2 regions of the Actinoplanes sp. NPDC051494 genome follow, and region 1 is predicted to be linked to the other one. Evidence: riboswitches for the same ligand, from Rfam matches in the RefSeq annotation. Region 1 holds a riboswitch; the other holds the start of a gene.
What was found. Region 1 has a riboswitch for cyclic di-AMP ahead of ACIA6A_RS22565 (coiled-coil domain-containing protein). Riboswitches for the same ligand answer to the same signal wherever they lie in the genome.
Positions count from the first base shown of each region.

Region 2: linked by a shared signal. The riboswitch ahead of ACIA6A_RS32490 (C40 family peptidase) and the one ahead of ACIA6A_RS22565 (coiled-coil domain-containing protein) in region 1 are both predicted to bind cyclic di-AMP.

Region 1 covers NZ_JBITDZ010000006.1:211,620-219,417, reverse strand. The annotation lists gene ACIA6A_RS22590 (putative bifunctional diguanylate cyclase/phosphodiesterase) at 1-1,636, shown strand, start outside; gene ACIA6A_RS22585 (TetR/AcrR family transcriptional regulator) at 1,599-2,207, opposite strand; gene ACIA6A_RS22580 (ABC transporter permease) at 2,382-3,290, shown strand; gene ACIA6A_RS22575 (ABC transporter ATP-binding protein) at 3,283-4,047, shown strand; gene ACIA6A_RS22570 (coiled-coil domain-containing protein) at 4,093-5,172, opposite strand; cyclic di-AMP (ydaO/yuaA leader) riboswitch at 5,177-5,319, opposite strand; cyclic di-AMP (ydaO/yuaA leader) riboswitch at 5,599-5,740, shown strand; gene ACIA6A_RS22565 (coiled-coil domain-containing protein) at 5,746-6,759, shown strand; gene ACIA6A_RS22560 (nucleoside triphosphate pyrophosphohydrolase family protein) at 6,838-7,167, opposite strand; gene ACIA6A_RS22555 (SMI1/KNR4 family protein) at 7,200-7,798, shown strand, end outside.
Region 2 covers NZ_JBITDZ010000011.1:288,928-296,725, forward strand. The annotation lists gene ACIA6A_RS32485 (RNA polymerase sigma factor RpoD/SigA) at 1-714, shown strand, start outside; gene ACIA6A_RS32490 (C40 family peptidase) at 830-1,777, opposite strand; cyclic di-AMP (ydaO/yuaA leader) riboswitch at 1,805-1,933, opposite strand; gene ACIA6A_RS32495 (DUF3817 domain-containing protein) at 2,138-2,464, opposite strand; gene ACIA6A_RS32500 (hypothetical protein) at 2,476-2,907, opposite strand; gene ACIA6A_RS32505 (DUF6158 family protein) at 3,014-3,259, shown strand; gene ACIA6A_RS32510 (DUF1360 domain-containing protein) at 3,278-3,850, shown strand; gene ACIA6A_RS32515 (hypothetical protein) at 4,111-4,281, shown strand; gene ACIA6A_RS32520 (ANTAR domain-containing protein) at 4,329-5,129, shown strand; gene ACIA6A_RS32525 (antibiotic biosynthesis monooxygenase family protein) at 5,181-5,483, opposite strand; gene ACIA6A_RS32530 (MDR family MFS transporter) at 5,517-7,223, opposite strand; gene ACIA6A_RS32535 (MarR family winged helix-turn-helix transcriptional regulator) at 7,220-7,705, opposite strand; gene ACIA6A_RS32540 (class I SAM-dependent methyltransferase) at 7,702-7,798, opposite strand, start outside.

The DNA of each region.
Region 1 (7,798 bases):
CACCAGTGACGTCATCACCATCAGCCGGATCGACGGCACGGCGTCGTACTGCAGCCCGGCCGTGGAACGGGTGCTGGGCTCCACCCCCGAGGACGTGCTCGGCACCAGCTTCTTCGACCGGGTGCACCCCGAGGACCTGGATCACATCCAACAGCAACTCGCCACGATCACGGCCGAGGACGGTGCGACCATCACCTACCAGATCCGGGTGGCGCACGCCGACGGTACGTACCGGATGCTGGAGATCACCAGTGCGAACCTGCTCCACGAGCCCAGCGTGCACGGCATCGTCAGCAACTCCCGCGACGTCACCGAGACGGTCGAGGCCCACGAGCGGCTGAGCTACGAGGCGTCGCACGACGTGCTGACCGGGCTCGCCAACCGGGCGCTGTTCGGCGACCGGGTCGACGCCGCGGTCCGCCGGGCCCGGGCCGAGCAGCCGATCAGCATCGTGCTGGTCGACCTGGACGACTTCAAGACGGTCAACGACACCCTGGGCCACGCGGTCGGCGACGATCTGCTGGTCGCGGTCTCGGAGCGGATGCTCGCGGCGGTCCGCCCGACCGACACCGTGGCGCGGCTGGGTGGCGACGAGTTCGCGATCCTGTTCGAGGGGCTCGGCGGCGGCGACGTCGACCGGGTCCTGGAGCGGATCGCCGACACGCTCGCCATGCCGGTCGACATCGACGGGCACCTGCTGACCGTACGCGCGAGCTTCGGCGTCGTGGACGGCCGCGGCGGCGACGATCCGGGCAACATGCTGCGCCAGGCCGACATCGCCATGTACGAGGCGAAGGAGCGTGGCGAGGGTGGCTACCAGCGGTACCGGCCGGGTTCGGAGGCCCGTGGCGCCGAACGGCACCGGATCACCGAGGCGCTGTCCGCCGCGCTGGAGCGTCAGGAGTTCCTGCTGCACTACCAGCCGGTGGTGAGCCTGCCCGACGGCCGGCTCACCGGGGTGGAGGCCCTGGTGCGCTGGATGCACCCGAAGCGTGGGCTGCTCAGCCCGGCCGACTTCATCCCCGGCGCCGAGATGACCGGCATGATCGTGCCGCTCGGCACCTGGGTGCTGCGCGAGGCCTGCCGGCAGGCGGCGGCCTGGGTCACCGAGCTCGGCCCGGAGGCGCCCGGCACGATGGCGGTCAACGTGTCGGCCCGCCAGCTGCAGAACACCGACTTCGCCGACGAGGTCGCCGCCGCCCTGCGCGACAGCGGCCTGGAACCTCGCCGGCTGACCATCGAGATCACCGAGTCAACCGCGATCGGCGGCGGGACGACCCACGAGACGCTGCGGGCGTTGCACGCGATGGGCGTACGGCTGTCGCTGGACGATTTCGGCACCGGCGCGTCCACGCTCAGCCTGCTGGCGAACTGCCCGGTGGACCAGATCAAGCTGGACCGCTCGTTCGCCCCGGTGCCCGGACCCGACGCCATCGCCGGCGCGGTGCTGCAGCTGGCGCGGGCGATGGGCGTCGAGGCGGTCGCGGAGGGGGTGGAGACCTCGGCGCAGGCGGAGAAGCTGGTCGACCTTGGCTATGTACGGGCCCAGGGCTTCCATTTCGCCCGCCCGATGACCGCCGAGCTGATCACCGTGGGGATCACTGAGCCGGCGAGCCCGCTCGCAGCGCAGCGGTAACCGAGGCGGACAGCTTCTCCAGGTAGTCGTCGTCGATCGGGGTCCGCAGCACGGCCAGCCGCCAGTACAGCGGCCCGAGCATCAGGTCGACGGCCATCTCGGGATCGGTGCCCGCGGGCAGCTCGCCGCGGGCGACGGCCTGGCCGACGATCGTCTCGCCGACCGCGCGCTGGTGCTTGCTGAGCGCTTTGTTCAGGGTTTCGGCGATCTTCGGGTTCCGGGCGGCCTCGGCCATCAGGTCCGGGATGATCTGAGAGGCGATGCGGTGCTGCAACGCCTTGCTCACGATGAACGTCAATAGTTGGAGGTCCGACTCGAAGCTTCCGGTGTCGGGCATGGGCACGCTACGCTCCGCCACGCCGGAAACGATCTCGAGCACCATCTCCAGTTTGTTGCTCCACCGGCGATAGACGGCCGTCTTGCCGACCCCGGCCCGGCGCGCCACCGCCTCGATGGAGAGTCGGCCGTAACCGACCTCGGCGAGTTCGTGCATGACGGCGTTCCGGATCGCCGCGGTGATGTCACCGCGGAGCACCGCCGCTCCGGCGGGTGCGCGTTTCGTGGCTGCCACGGCAAGAAACTATACGCGACGACGCAACGGTTGCGTTGCGACGTCCGGTCAGATAAATTCTTCCCTGACGTCGATACGCTGTCGTTCTGACGCGGCACACTTACTACTGTGTTCCCGCGCAAGTCACCCAGGTCCCTGCCCCCGGACGGACCGACCAGATCGGAGCGCCACCCCATGTCACAGACGGCGGTCGCCGATTCCGACACCAGCATCCCCCTGAGCGAGCTGGCCCGTCGGCACGGCCTGGGAGTGGCGGGCAGACTGCCCACGCTGCCCGAATACACCCGCAAACTTTGGTCGTACAGGCACTTCATCGCCTATTACGCCAACGCCAAGGTCACCTCGTCGCTGGGCAAGACCCGGCTCGGCGCGATCTGGCAGGTGCTGACACCGCTGATCAACGCCGCGGTGTATTACGTGATCTTCGGCAAGATCCTCGACACCCAGCGCGGCATCGAGAACTTCGTCGCGTACCTCTGCATCGGTGTCTTCATCTTCGGCTTCACCCAGTCGACGGTGCAGGCCGGCATCCAGGCGATCAGCGGCAACCTCGGGCTGATCCGGGCGCTGCACTTCCCCCGCGCCGCGCTGCCGCTCGCGATCACCACCGTCGAGATCCGCAACATGATGGTCTCGATGGTCGTGCTGATGGCGATCGTGCTGGGCTTCGGCGAGCCGATCACCCTGCAGTGGCTGCTCGTGGTGCCGATCTTCCTGCTCCAGTCGGTGTTCAACGCCGGCCTCGCGATGTTCGTCGCCCGGCTCGGCTCCAAGGTCGCCGACTTCAAGCAGCTGATCCCGTTCATCATGCGCTTCTGGATGTACGGCTCAGCGGTGCTCTACCCGGTCACCAAGTTCTCCGAGGCCGACTTCCTGCAGCAGAACAAGTGGCTGCTCAACGTCGTCGAGGCGAACCCGCTGCTGGTCTTCATCGAGCTGATGCGCCACGCGCTGCTCGAGGAGGTCCACCTGGCGTCCGCACCCTGGGTGCTCTGGGTCGAGGCCATCAGCTGGACCCTGGTCGCCGGGATCGGCGGATACATCTACTTCTGGCGCGGAGAGAAGGGCTACGGCCGTGGCTGACGAGCGCGAACCCACCGTCATCGTCGACGACGCCCACGTCGTCTACCGGGTGCAGCAGGCCGGCGGCGCCTCCAGCCCGCTGGCCGGCTTCAAACGGATCGTCACCGGCACCAAGCCCGCCACGCTGCGCGAGGTGCATGCGATCAAGGGGGTCAGCTTCGTCGCGTACAAGGGCGAGGCGATCGGCCTGATCGGCACCAACGGCTCCGGCAAGTCGACACTGCTGCGGGCGATCGCCGGCCTGCTCCCGGTGGAGCGCGGCGCGATCTTCGCCTCCGGTCAGCCGTCGCTGCTCGGTGTCAACGCGGCGCTGATGAACGACCTGCCCGGCGAGCGCAACGTGGTGCTCGGCTGCCTCGCGATGGGGATGTCCCCGGCCGAGGTGAAGCCCAAGGTCAAGGAGATCATCGACTTCTCCGGGATCAACGAGCGCGGCGACTTCAGCTCGCTGCCGATGCGGACGTACTCCTCCGGCATGGCGGCCCGGCTGCGCTTCTCGATCTCCGCGGCCAAGAAGCACGACGTGCTGCTGATCGACGAGGCGCTGGCCACCGGTGATGCGAAGTTCCGCAAGCGCAGCGAGCAGCGGGTCCGCGACCTGCGCGCCGAGGCCGGCACGGTCTTCCTGGTCAGCCACAGCGAGCAGTCGATCCGGGACACCTGTGAGCGCTCGATCTGGCTGGAGTCCGGCCTGATCCGCGCGGACGGCCCGACCGACCAGGTCATGAAGGAATACGAGGCGTACGTCAAGAAGTGAGAAAAGGGGGCGGCCGGTGGCCGCCCCCTTTCCCTTCGCTGTGACCTATCTCATAGATAGGTGCACGTGGTTCGTGTGGTCGCTGGACGGGTCGCCGTTACCTCCGGAGTACGCCTTCCAGCCACTGCTCGGCAACCAGATCCGGTTGAACCAGATCACGTACAACACCCCGAGCCGGCTCGAGTTGTCGATGAAATAGTCGGCCAGGTTGTTGCCGTACGTCTTGCTGCTGCCGGTGGCCACCCCGCCGAAGCCGGTCTTGTCGGCGGCGAAGTCGCAGGCCCGTCCCTTGGGGTGCTCACCGCTGTTCTGGGTGCGGAAGCAGGCCACGAAGCGGGTGAAGCCGGCCGCCTGCGCCTGCTTCATCGCGTGCAGGGTGCGCGGGGTGATGCAGCCACCCGAGGTCGGATCGTCGATGCTGCACGACTCCGACACCAGCGAACCGTCGGAGTTGCGGGGCGCCGACTCGGCCGTCGAACTGTTGCCCGCCGGGCTGCTGCCGGTCTCGGCGACCGCTTTCGCCGCGTTGGCGGCGGCAACCTTGGCGTTGTGCGTCTTCAACGCGTTCTCGGCCTGCGTCTTGCGCTTGGCCATGACCGTGACCTGCGCCTGCTGCTTGCGGATCTCGACGTCGATCGCGGTCTTCGCCTGCTCCTGCTGGGTCTTCGCGTCCTTGAGGTCCCGGACCGCGCGGTCCTGCTTGACCGCGATCGTCTCCAGCGTCTCCGCCCGGTCCATCATCGTGCCGGTCGACGACGCGGTGAGCAGCGCGCCCATCGGCCCCAGCCGGCCCCGCTGGTACGACTGCCGGACGATGTCGTCCAGTGCCGCCTGCCGCGGGCCGAGCTCGGTATCGAGCTCCTTGAGCTTGGTGACCAGCGTCTGCTGCCGCTTCCTGGAACCCTCGAGCGTCTCCTGGGCCTCCACGAAGCCCTTCGAGGCGTCCTCGAGCTGATCGGTCAGCGACTTGGAACCGCCCTCGCCGTCGTCACCGGAATCCCCCGGCGCGGCCAGCGGTGGCGGCGCGGCGAAGGCCGCGCCCGGACCGGCCAGCGCCAGTCCGGTGGTCGCGACGAGCAGCGCCAGAACGGTCGCTAATCGCCTGCGGACAGGGTCGACCCTCAACGTACGTTCCTTCCGTCGGCCGCCGACCGAGTTAGCTGACGGGTTCGGGACGGAAGTGGCCCCTACCGCTGATAAGGGTCAGCGGATTCACCCCAATTACCTGGTGGGTCCCCGGCTCGCCTCGCGGCGATTAGGCGGCGGCTCCGTGATGGAACCGTGACGAACACTACCCATCGATTTCCAGTATTGACAGTCGTCGTACTCAGCGCGGTCGTGCGAACACATTCCGTGAAATGACTACGGAGAGAATGCAACGACTCACTTTGATGTGCCGTTACGGGCCCTGACCTGCGTCAGCCCAACGAGTGGTCACGTAAAGTCGTTGCGCCGTAACAGTTTTGCCGGGGTCGCGAGCACTGAAGGGCCGACGGAGTTCAGGTAAGCTTTCCGCCGGTCGTGCCAAGAAGGTGCCGCCCCAAAGGCGCCGGCGGACCACCGCTCAATCGTCACGCGACGAACCGGGGAACCACCAGGTAATTGGGGTGAATCCGCTGACCCCCATCAGCGGTAGGGATCGCTTCCGTCCCGAACCCGTCAGCTAACTCGGTAGGCGGCAACGTGGAAGGAACATGGATGACGGCACGACCCAGCCGGTGGCTCGTTCTCGCCCTGGCCTCGCTAGTCGCGGTGACCATGGTCGTCACGCCCGGCGCACCCGCTAGCGCCGCCCCGGGCGGGGAGACCACCGCGGACGACGGCGACGACAACCCGCAACTCAACGACCTGCTCGACAGCACCGGCCGGCGATACATGCAGGCCAAGACCGCGGTCAAGAAGTCGACCAAGGCCCAGGCCACCCTCACCGTGCAGGTGAAGGCCGCCGAGGACAAGCGCGACGCCCTGCTGCCCCAGGTGGGCGCGGTCGCCGCCCAGCAGTACCGCACCGGCGGCGTGACCACGATGGGCTTCCTGCTCAACGCGAGCTCCCCCGGCCTGTTCCTGGACAAGGCCATCTCCCTCGAGGAGATCAACTCCAGGAACGACCACAAGCTGCACGAACTCGACGAGGCCATCAACGAGGTCGCCACCAAGAAGGCGCAGCTCGACCAAGAGGTCAAGTCGCAGAAGCAGAACCTCGTCGCGATGGAGAAGCAGAAGAAGTCGGCCGAGAAGGCCCTCAACCTCGTCGGCGGCGACACGGTCACCGGCGGCTTCGTCAACGCCAAGAGCGACGAGGCGGCCCCGGCCCCCCGCGACGCGGACGGCGACTTCGCCGGCGAATCCTGCAGCGTCACCGACCCGACGACCAGCGGCTGCATCACGGCCCGGACCTTGCATATGTACAAAGAAGTGAAGAAGGCCGGATTCAATCGGTTTGTCGGATGTCACCGCAACGGCGGGCCGTTCGAACATCCCAAGGGCCGGGCCTGCGACTGGTCCCTGCAGAAGTCGGGGTTCGCGCCGTGGCACAACCAGGACACCCGTGAGTACGGCAACAACCTCATGGCGTTCCTCGTTCGTAACGCGGACAACCTGGGCATTCTGTACGTCATCTGGAACAAGATGATCTGGTTCCCGGTCACCGGGTGGAAGTCTTATCACGGGCCCAGTGATCACACCGACCACGTGCACGTGTCGATGCTCTAGGCGTCTCTTCGTGTGCTGACCCGGCCCCTGCTTCGCTTGCTTGCTCGCGGAGTGGGGGCCGGGCTGTTTCACCCTGGGTCAGCGGTTGTCGCCGCTGCCGGACAGGCGGCCTCGGGTTTGGCGGCTGGCCAGTTTGGCCAGGTTGGTGGTGGCTATGTCGTCCAGGGACAGGTCCAGGTAGTCGGCCAGGACGGCTACGTACCAGAGGACGTCGCCCAGTTCTTTGGCTATGCCGGCCCGGTCCAGTCGGGATTCGTCGCTGTCTTGGTCCCGGACCCACTTCTTGAACTTCTCGGCCACCTCGCCGGACTCGCCGACCAGGCCGAGCACCAGGTGCAGCAGCTCGTTACGGCGGTCTCGCGGGGCGGCGGTGCGCAGAGCGCCCCGCTGGTAGTCGTCCAGGTCCATGGCGGATCATTATGGCCGACCACGACCTTCTCGTGAACGAAGTTGCTGTGGACGGCGGGATCGCCCGGATCAGGGCCAAGATCGTAGCTTTACCTTCGACGGAACGGGCCGTGCTCGGCCCTCCGCTGACCGAGCGGGAATTGTCAGGCTTCGAGGATCAGCTCGGTGTCCGGCTACCGGCGGAGTTCCGCGAGTTCGTCACCCAGATCGGCCACGGCGGGTCCGGGCCGCAATATGGCCTATTGCCCATGGCGACGTGGCTCCGCCCGGTCGCGGGTTTCTCCGGGGCGATCACGGTCGTCCACGGCGGGTGCAGTGACTACACCCTGCTCGTGGTCAGCGGTCCTGACCGGGGGCGGCTCGTCGAGGTCAACGCCGATGGGTGCTTCGCGCCGCGTTTTTACTCCGACCCCGGCTTTCTTGCCTGGTACGAGCGGTGGCTGGATTTTGTGCTCACCGGTCACCGTGATCTGACCTGGTTCCCGAACCAGATGGCGGGCGACGAGGCTGCGCTGGTGGCGACGCTGCGTGAGGATCCGCTGGCGGCCCGGCGGCGTGCTGCGGCCTGCACGTTCATCACGTATCCGGCGCCGGGTGCGGGGCTGCCCGAGGTGCTGGTCGGGGCGTTGTC
Region 2 (7,798 bases), on a different contig from region 1:
AAGTCGAAAGACCTGTTCATCCGGGCCAACCTGCGCCTGGTCGTCTCCATCGCCCGCCGCTACGTCCGGTCCGGCATGCCGATGCTCGACCTCATCCAGGAGGGCAACACCGGCCTGGTCCGCGCCGTCGAGAAGTTCGACTACGAGCGCGGCTACAAGTTCTCGACGTACGCGACGTGGTGGGTCCGCCAGGCGATCAGCCGGGCGATCGCGCAGCAGGAGCGCACCGTGCGCCTGCCCGTGCACCTCGTCGAGGACGTCAACCGGATGCGCAACGTCACCCGCCAGCTCGTCCGTGAGCTCGGCGCCGACCCGGAGCCCGCGCAGGTCGCCGCCGCCCTGGGCGTGACCGTCGAGCGCGTCACCGAGCTCACCCGCTGGGCCCAGGACACCGTTTCCCTGGACACCCCGGTGGGCGACGACGGCGACACGAACCTCGGCGACCTGGTCGCCGACAGCGACGCGCCGTCGCCGGAGGAGATCGTGCTCACCGCGCTGGAGCGTCAGCGCATCGAGGGCCTGCTCAACCACCTCGACGACCGGTCCGCGGGCATCATGCGGGCCCGGTACGGCCTCGAGGACGGTCGCGAGCACTCGCTGACCGAGGTGGCGTCGCGTTTCTCGCTCTCCCGCGAGCGCATCCGCCAGCTCGAGATTCAGGCGCTCGGCCGGCTGCGTGAGCTGGCCCGGGCCGAGGGCCTGCAGGCCGCCTGACCTCTCGACCGACCACAAAGGCCGGTGCCCCGACAGGGGTGCCGGCCTGTTCCGTATCTGACAACGGCCGGCACTCCCTCGCGGGAGGCCGGCCGTTACCCGTTGGTGCGAAGGATCAGCCCACTCGCCCGTACGCGTACGGGGTCATGATGTTGATCGTCCGTTTCTTCACCGGGGCGCCGGCGTGCGACGCGTCGATGATCATGCCGTCACCCACGTAGAGCCCCACGTGCGCGAGACTGCGGTAGAAGACGAGGTCACCCGGCTTCAGCTCGGAACGGGAGACCCGGGAGGTGGCGCTGTACTGAGCCGCCGCGTTGTGCGGCAGCGACTTGCCCGCCGCGGCCCACGCCGCCGAGGTCAGCCCCGAGCAGTCGTAGGTGTTCGGGCCGCCGGAACCGTACTCGTACATGAGCCCGATGGCGCCGTACGCGAACGAGACCGCCGTGCCGGCGGAGCCCGCGATGTTCGGCACCGAGCCGGTGTACTTGGTGGCCTTCTCGGTCTCCCGGCCGTACGCCGCCTTGCGCATGGCGTACAGCTCCTTGAGGTTCCCCTCGATCTTCTTCTTGCGATCGGAGAGTTCCCTGACCTCGGCGGCCTGCTTGTCCTGGGTCGACTTCAACGCGGCCTGACGCTCGCTGTAATCCTGCGTCGTGGCCGTGTAGGTGTCGATGTCGCGCTGCCGGGTCCGGGACATCTGCTCCAGGATCGACATGCGGTCCATCAGGTTCGAGCTGCCTTCGAGGACGACGTTCATCGTGCCGACCTTGCCGGTCTTGTAGGCCGACGACGCGATGAGCTTCATCTGGTCCCCGGCGTCCGCGAGTGCTTCCTTCGCGGGCCCGAGCGACTCGGCGAGTTTCTTCTCCTCGGCCTTCGTCTTGTCCAGGCTGATCTTCATCTTGTTGTACGACTCGACGATGTCCTCGAGCTCGTCCGACGCCTTGGTGATCTTCTTGGTGATGTCACTGGACGAGGGTTCCGCGTGCGCGGCTGCCGGCGCGATGGAACCGGTGATGGCGATCGCTAATGCGGCGACCACCAGGGTGCGTAGCCTCATGCGGGCGTGTCGCAACGGTGCACGGCCTCTCTTCCGCTGAGCCGCCTACCGGGTTAGCTGACGGATTCGGGCGGGAAGAAGGCCCTACCGCTTGCGCGGATTCACCCCGGATGCTGCTCGGTGGGTCCCCGGTTCGCGGCAGGACGGACGCGGACCCCGGGGGACGGGGTGGTCGCGGTGCCCTGTGCGATTCGGCGGCGCTGGCCGGTGCCACCGAGGGCGTGGCTGCGGACCGGACCAACCGCATCAACTTAGCGGCGATCCACATTAAAACAAGAGCCCGAAGAGTGACTTGCGCCAATTATCACTTTTATTCGAATGATCCTGATAACGGAGCGCGTTTCAGCCGTTACTTTTCGCTTATTCTGCCATCGCGGGTTCCGCGTTCAGGGCCTCCGGGATCCATTTACGGGTGACCACCCGCTCCGCCCAGAACGAGAAGAACGGAATCGTGCCGGCCAGCATCACCAGCAGCATCCGCTTCAACGGCCAGCCGGCCCGCCGGCTCAGGTCGAACGCCGCCACCAGATAGACCATATAGAGGAACCCATGGAACGGCCCGATCGTGGCGACCACCGTGTCGTTGTGGCCGATGTACTTCATCGGCATGCCGACGATCACCAGGGCGATGAGGACCACCCCGACGATCCAGGCGATGATCCGGTAACGGGTGAGGGCTCCCTGCACGATCCACGTCCTTAGTTACTGGGTGTTGCCTTCTTGTATCCGGGGTAGTCGCCGGGCCGCGCGCCGGGGTGGGCGTTCAGCCAGGCCAGATAGTCGTTGTACGCGGCCAGCTCGGGGTCTTCCTCGGCCGGCGTCCGCTGGGCGGTGGAGACGCGCACGGGGCGGCGGATCGTCACGCGCTCCGCGTCGGCGGTCTCGATCTCCTCGGCCGGCTCGTCCCCGGCGGCCGGCCGGCCGCTCCGGAGCTCCTGCTGGACCTCGCGGAACCAGATGAATCCGACGAACAGCGCGAAGACCGGCCACTCGAATGTGTAGCCCCAGCTCAGGGCGTTGCCCTCGGTGGCGCGGCTGAATTGCCACCAGCCCAGCCCGAGGAAGCTCACGATCAGCACGACCGCGAACACGTGACGTGCGATCCACGCCGGGGTCCACAGCCCTCTCATGCCGTCGAGCGTACCGGCGTGGGTTTGGCGACCGACCGCACGGGCAACGGTTGCAGCAAGCGGCCCCGGCCGAGAGCAGCCGCGGGCCCTTGGGGAAGGAGAGATCATGCGCGAACCCGACGCCGATGATCTCCTCGGCACCGCGACCGGCATCGATCCGGCCGGCCTCGCCGACGAGGACATCATGCGCGAACTCGGCAGTCTGCACCGCACCCGGCTGGACACCCTGCGCCACGGCCCCGACGCGGCGCTCAGCACGCACCTGCGGCGCACGGCCGAGCTGGAGACGGAGTACCTGGCCCGGCATCCGGGCCGGGAGGTCGACCCCCATCGGCTGACCCAGGCACTGTAAAAACTGAAGGGACCCCCCATGCTTCCCTCGTTGCGCGGCCGGCTCGACCGGCTGCGGCGGCAGTACGCGCCCCACGAACACCGCCCCCTCGACGGATACGTCATGACGATGGGCGCGTTCGGTGCCCTGGCGGCCTCGCTCGCGGCGACCGCGAAGCTCACCGGCCGGCCGGTGCCCGAGCGGCCCGCGGTCGGCGATGTCGTGCTGATCTCCCTGGCGACGCACAAGCTGAGCCGGCTGATCGCCAAGGACTCGATCACCAGCCCGCTGCGCGCGCCGTTCACCCGTTACCGCGAGCCGGGCGGCAGTGGCGAGATCAACGAGGAGGTACGCGACCAGGGCAGCTCGCTGCGCCACTCGCTGGGCGAACTCGTGAGCTGCCCGTTCTGCCTGGCGGTCTGGGTCGCGACCGGGCTGACCGGGGGACTGGTGCTCGCCCCCAAGCTGACCCGCCTGACCGCGACGGTGTTCACGGCCACCGCGGTCTCGGACTTCCTGCAGATGGCCTATTCGGCGGCGAAGGAGGGTGCGGAGGGCGGACCTGCCCCGAAGCCCCGTCAGCCGCTCAACGGCCACGCGCTGAATTCCTAGTTTGTGGTCCAGGTCACAATTGCTACCGGAATGGCGGTGGGGTGCCGACCGTTGATGACAGATGTCGGTGTGACCAGTGTCCCCGGGCCTCACCCTAAGCCTTCGCGGAATACCGTTCGGCTGGAGCCGCGTTGAGCCACTCGCCGCGAGGCGACCTGCACACCGACATCTACGTGACGTCGCCCCCGGGTTCTCCCGGGGGCGACGTTGCGTTTCCCCGGGTTCTGTTATGTCCGGTCATTCTGGGTAATCCATCGGCCATGAGCGATGATCGGATCGAGCACCGCGCCGCCGACCTGCTGCCCGAGGAGCGGACAGCGGGCAGCGCCGACCCCCGGGCCCAGGCCGCGGCCATCCTGGCCGAGTCGGACGAGCGCGAGGACGCCCCCGAGGCCTCCCCGGCGGACCCGCCCCGGGATGGCACCCGATAGAGGACACCACTTTCGTGTTCGCCCCAAGGCATGGCAATATCGGCCAAATGTCTGCCCCGCAACGGAGCTCCGGGCGGCGCCGAACATCGCGTCGCGCATCACCGGCGACCGGCGCCCCACCGTCGGCCTCGATCTCCGTCACGCCGCTGCCGGTCGAGTACGGCGTCACCCGTCCGCACCCGGTCGAGGTGGCGGGGCTGCTGCACGAGCTCACGGCCCGCCTGCTGGCCGCCGATGACGTGCCCGGGGCACTGGAGCGGCTGGCGGTCTTCGGTGCCCACGCGCTTCCTGGCACGCTGCGGTGCTCAGTCGCCCTGATCTCCGAGGGTGGCCCGGCGGCACTCGCCGCCTCGGGTCCGCACGCCCAGCCGCTGGACGACCTCCAGCACGCCACGGGCGACGGCCCCGGCCTCGAAGCGGCCCGCACCCGGGCCGTGGTCACCGCCGACGACCTGACCACCGACCCGCGCTGGCCGGAGCTGAACGACTGCGCCCGCGAGCTCGGGGTGCGCGGCGTGGCGGCCGTCCCGCTCGACATCCAGCGCTCGGCGGTCGGCTCGGTGAGTTTCTTCGTGGCGCACCCCGGCGGCCTCGGCCCCGAGCTGCTGCTGACAGCGATGGCCCTGGTCAACCAGGCCGAGGTGCTCCTCGGCGAGCTCCAGCGCCGCCAGGCCCTGCGTGAGGGCGCGGCGGTCGACCGGGCGGCCGGCGTGATCATCGCCCAGCGGGGCTGCGGCGTGCGGGAGGCGTACGACATCCTCCGGGACACCTCCCAGCGCCTGGGCCTGGCCCGCGAAGAGGTCGCCGAACGCCTCATCGCCGCCGCGGCCCGCAACGCGGAGGCCTGACGCGGATCGGCCCGGACCAGTGCTGGCCCGGGCCGATCTCATCGTGCGGTGTTACTTGGCGACGTGCTGGACGACCTCGAACTCCAGCAGGCTCGCGCCCCCGGCGACGGGCTTGCTGCGCTCGCCGGCGTGGGCGGCCCGTCCGGAACCGGCCGACCACTCCTGGAAGTCCTCTTCCGTCTCCCACTTGGTGTAGACGAAGTAGCGGCTCTCTCCCGACACCGGGCGCAGCAGCTCGAAGCCGAGGAACCCCTTGGCGTTCTCCACCGCGCCCTGCCGGGCGGCGAACCGCTGCTCCAGCTCCGGTCCGGCACCCTCGGGGACGTCAATCGCGTTGATCTTCACTACAGCCATGCGTCCAGGGTACGAGCGCCCGGCCGCCGCTCGTCAATGAGCGGTGCCGCCACCGGCGGTGGACCGGACCGGACCGGCGCCGGCCTCTCCCGGGACCCCGTCGCTGTCGGCCGCGGCCGCCGCGTCGGCCGCCCGCTGCTGCTGGGCGGAACGCTGGGACAGCGGGATCTCGGGCAGGAAGAGCACCACGATCAGGCCGACGACCATGACCGCCAGCGCGAGCAGGAAGACGACCTGGATGCCGTCGGCGAACCCGACCTTGAAGGGATGCGCGACGGCCTCCGGGAGCTTGTTGATGAAGGAGGTGTCGTTGAGGTCGGTGGTGCCGCCCTGGCCGCCCGGGAACGCGATCTTGGCATCCTGGTAGGCGCTGGAGATCTTGCCCGGGAGCACGTTGAACAGCACCGAGAGGAAGATCGCGGTGCCCAGCGTGCCGCCCATGGAGCGGAAGAAGGTCACCGAGCTGGTGGCCACACCGATCTCGCGGGGCGACACCGCGTTCTGCACCGCGGTGATCATCGGCTGCATGTTGCCGCCCAGCCCCAGGCCCATCACGACCATGATCAGCATGACCCGCCAGAGCGGGGTGTCCGCGCCGATCAGGGCGAAGAGGCCGAGCGACACCAGCATCAGGGTGCTGCCGATGATCGGGAAGATCCGGTAACGGCCGGTACGGGCGATGAGCTGGCCCGAGGTGATCGAACCGGCCATGATGCCGAACACGAACGGGATCATCTGCAGGCCGGCGACGGTCGGGGAGCTGCCCTTGACGATCTGCAGGTACAGCGGGACGGTCATCAGGCCGCCGAACATCGCCATGCCGAGGATGGTGCTGGAGGTGGCGCCGACCGCGACCGTGCGGTTGCGGAACAGCCGCAGCGGCAGGAGCGCTTCGTCCTTGTAGGCCCGCTCGGCGAGGACGAACCCGACCAGGCCGAGGACGCCGATCACGTAACAGGCGATCGCGCGGCCCGAGCCCCAGCCCCAGTCACGGCCCTGCTCGGCGACGGTGAGCAGCGGCACCAGGCCGATGACCAGGGTGAGCGCGCCGGGCCAGTCGATCCGGTGGTCGTTGCGGGTGTGCGGGAGGTGCAGCACCCGGGCGACGACGATCATGGCCGCGATGCCGATCGGGATGTTCAGGTAGAAGACCCAGCGCCAGCCGTCGACCCACAGGATGCTGTCGGCACCGGCGAAGAAGCCGCCCAGGATCGGGCCGATGACGCTGGCGGTGCCGAAGACGGCGAGGAAGTAGCCCTGGTACTTCGCGCGCTCGCGGGGCGGCACGATGTCACCGATGATGACGAGCGCCAGCGACATCAGGCCACCGGCGCCGAGGCCCTGGATCGCCCGGAACGCGGCCAGTTCGTACATGTTCTGCGAGAGCCCGCAGAGGAACGAGCCGACGATGAAGATGCCGATCGCGGCGAGGAAGAACGGCCGCCGTCCGTAGATGTCGGAGAGCTTGCCGTACAGCGGCGTGGAGATCGTCGACGTGATGAGGAACGCCGTCGTCGCCCAGGCCTGCAGGTTGAAGCCGTTGAGGTCGTCGGCGATGGTACGGGTCGCCGTCGCCATGATCGTCTGGTCGAGCGCGGCCAGGAACATCCCCATCATCAGGCCCACCAGCACGGTGATGACCTGGCGGTGGGTGAATTCCGCCGAGGGCGGGGACCCTGGGGCGGCTGCCGGACCGCCCCGCCCGGCTGCCGCCGGTGCGGTTTCGGTGGAGTTACTCACGCGTTCTCCCGTGCTGCTGCGGCTGGGTCGTTGCGCAGGAGCGCTTCGACGGAGCTGTTGAATTCGTGGAAGAGGCCGGCGAAGGCGCGGATCCGCTCCTCCGGCCAGTCGTTCATCGCCTGGCTCAGCAGCGCGTGGCGCCCCTCGTGCAGGCGCGCACATGCCGCCAGGCCGGACTCGGTCACGGCCAGCCGGGACGCGCGGCCGTCGGCCGGATCCGCTTCCCGGCGGGCGAGGCCGGCTCTGACCAGCTGAGCCGCCTGCCGGCTGATCGTGGACGGGTCGGCGCCCTTGAGATCGGCCAGGTCGGTGACCCGCAGTGGTCCGTGGTGTCGCAGGGGGAACAGGAGCATCAGCGCGGAGAACTCAGCCCCGAGATCCCCGGTGTTGAGCATGCTCTTGGCGCGGGCGCCCAAGCGGACGAACCGCAGAACTTCGTCCGCGACCTGTCCGATCGCGTCCTCGCTGTCCAGCTTCGTCACCCCGCTCCTCCCTCGATGTGTGCAGCGTACAACTTGTTGTGTGGTGAAAGCATCTCCCACACCCCTGTGACGAGGGTCTCGGTCTCCTCCAGG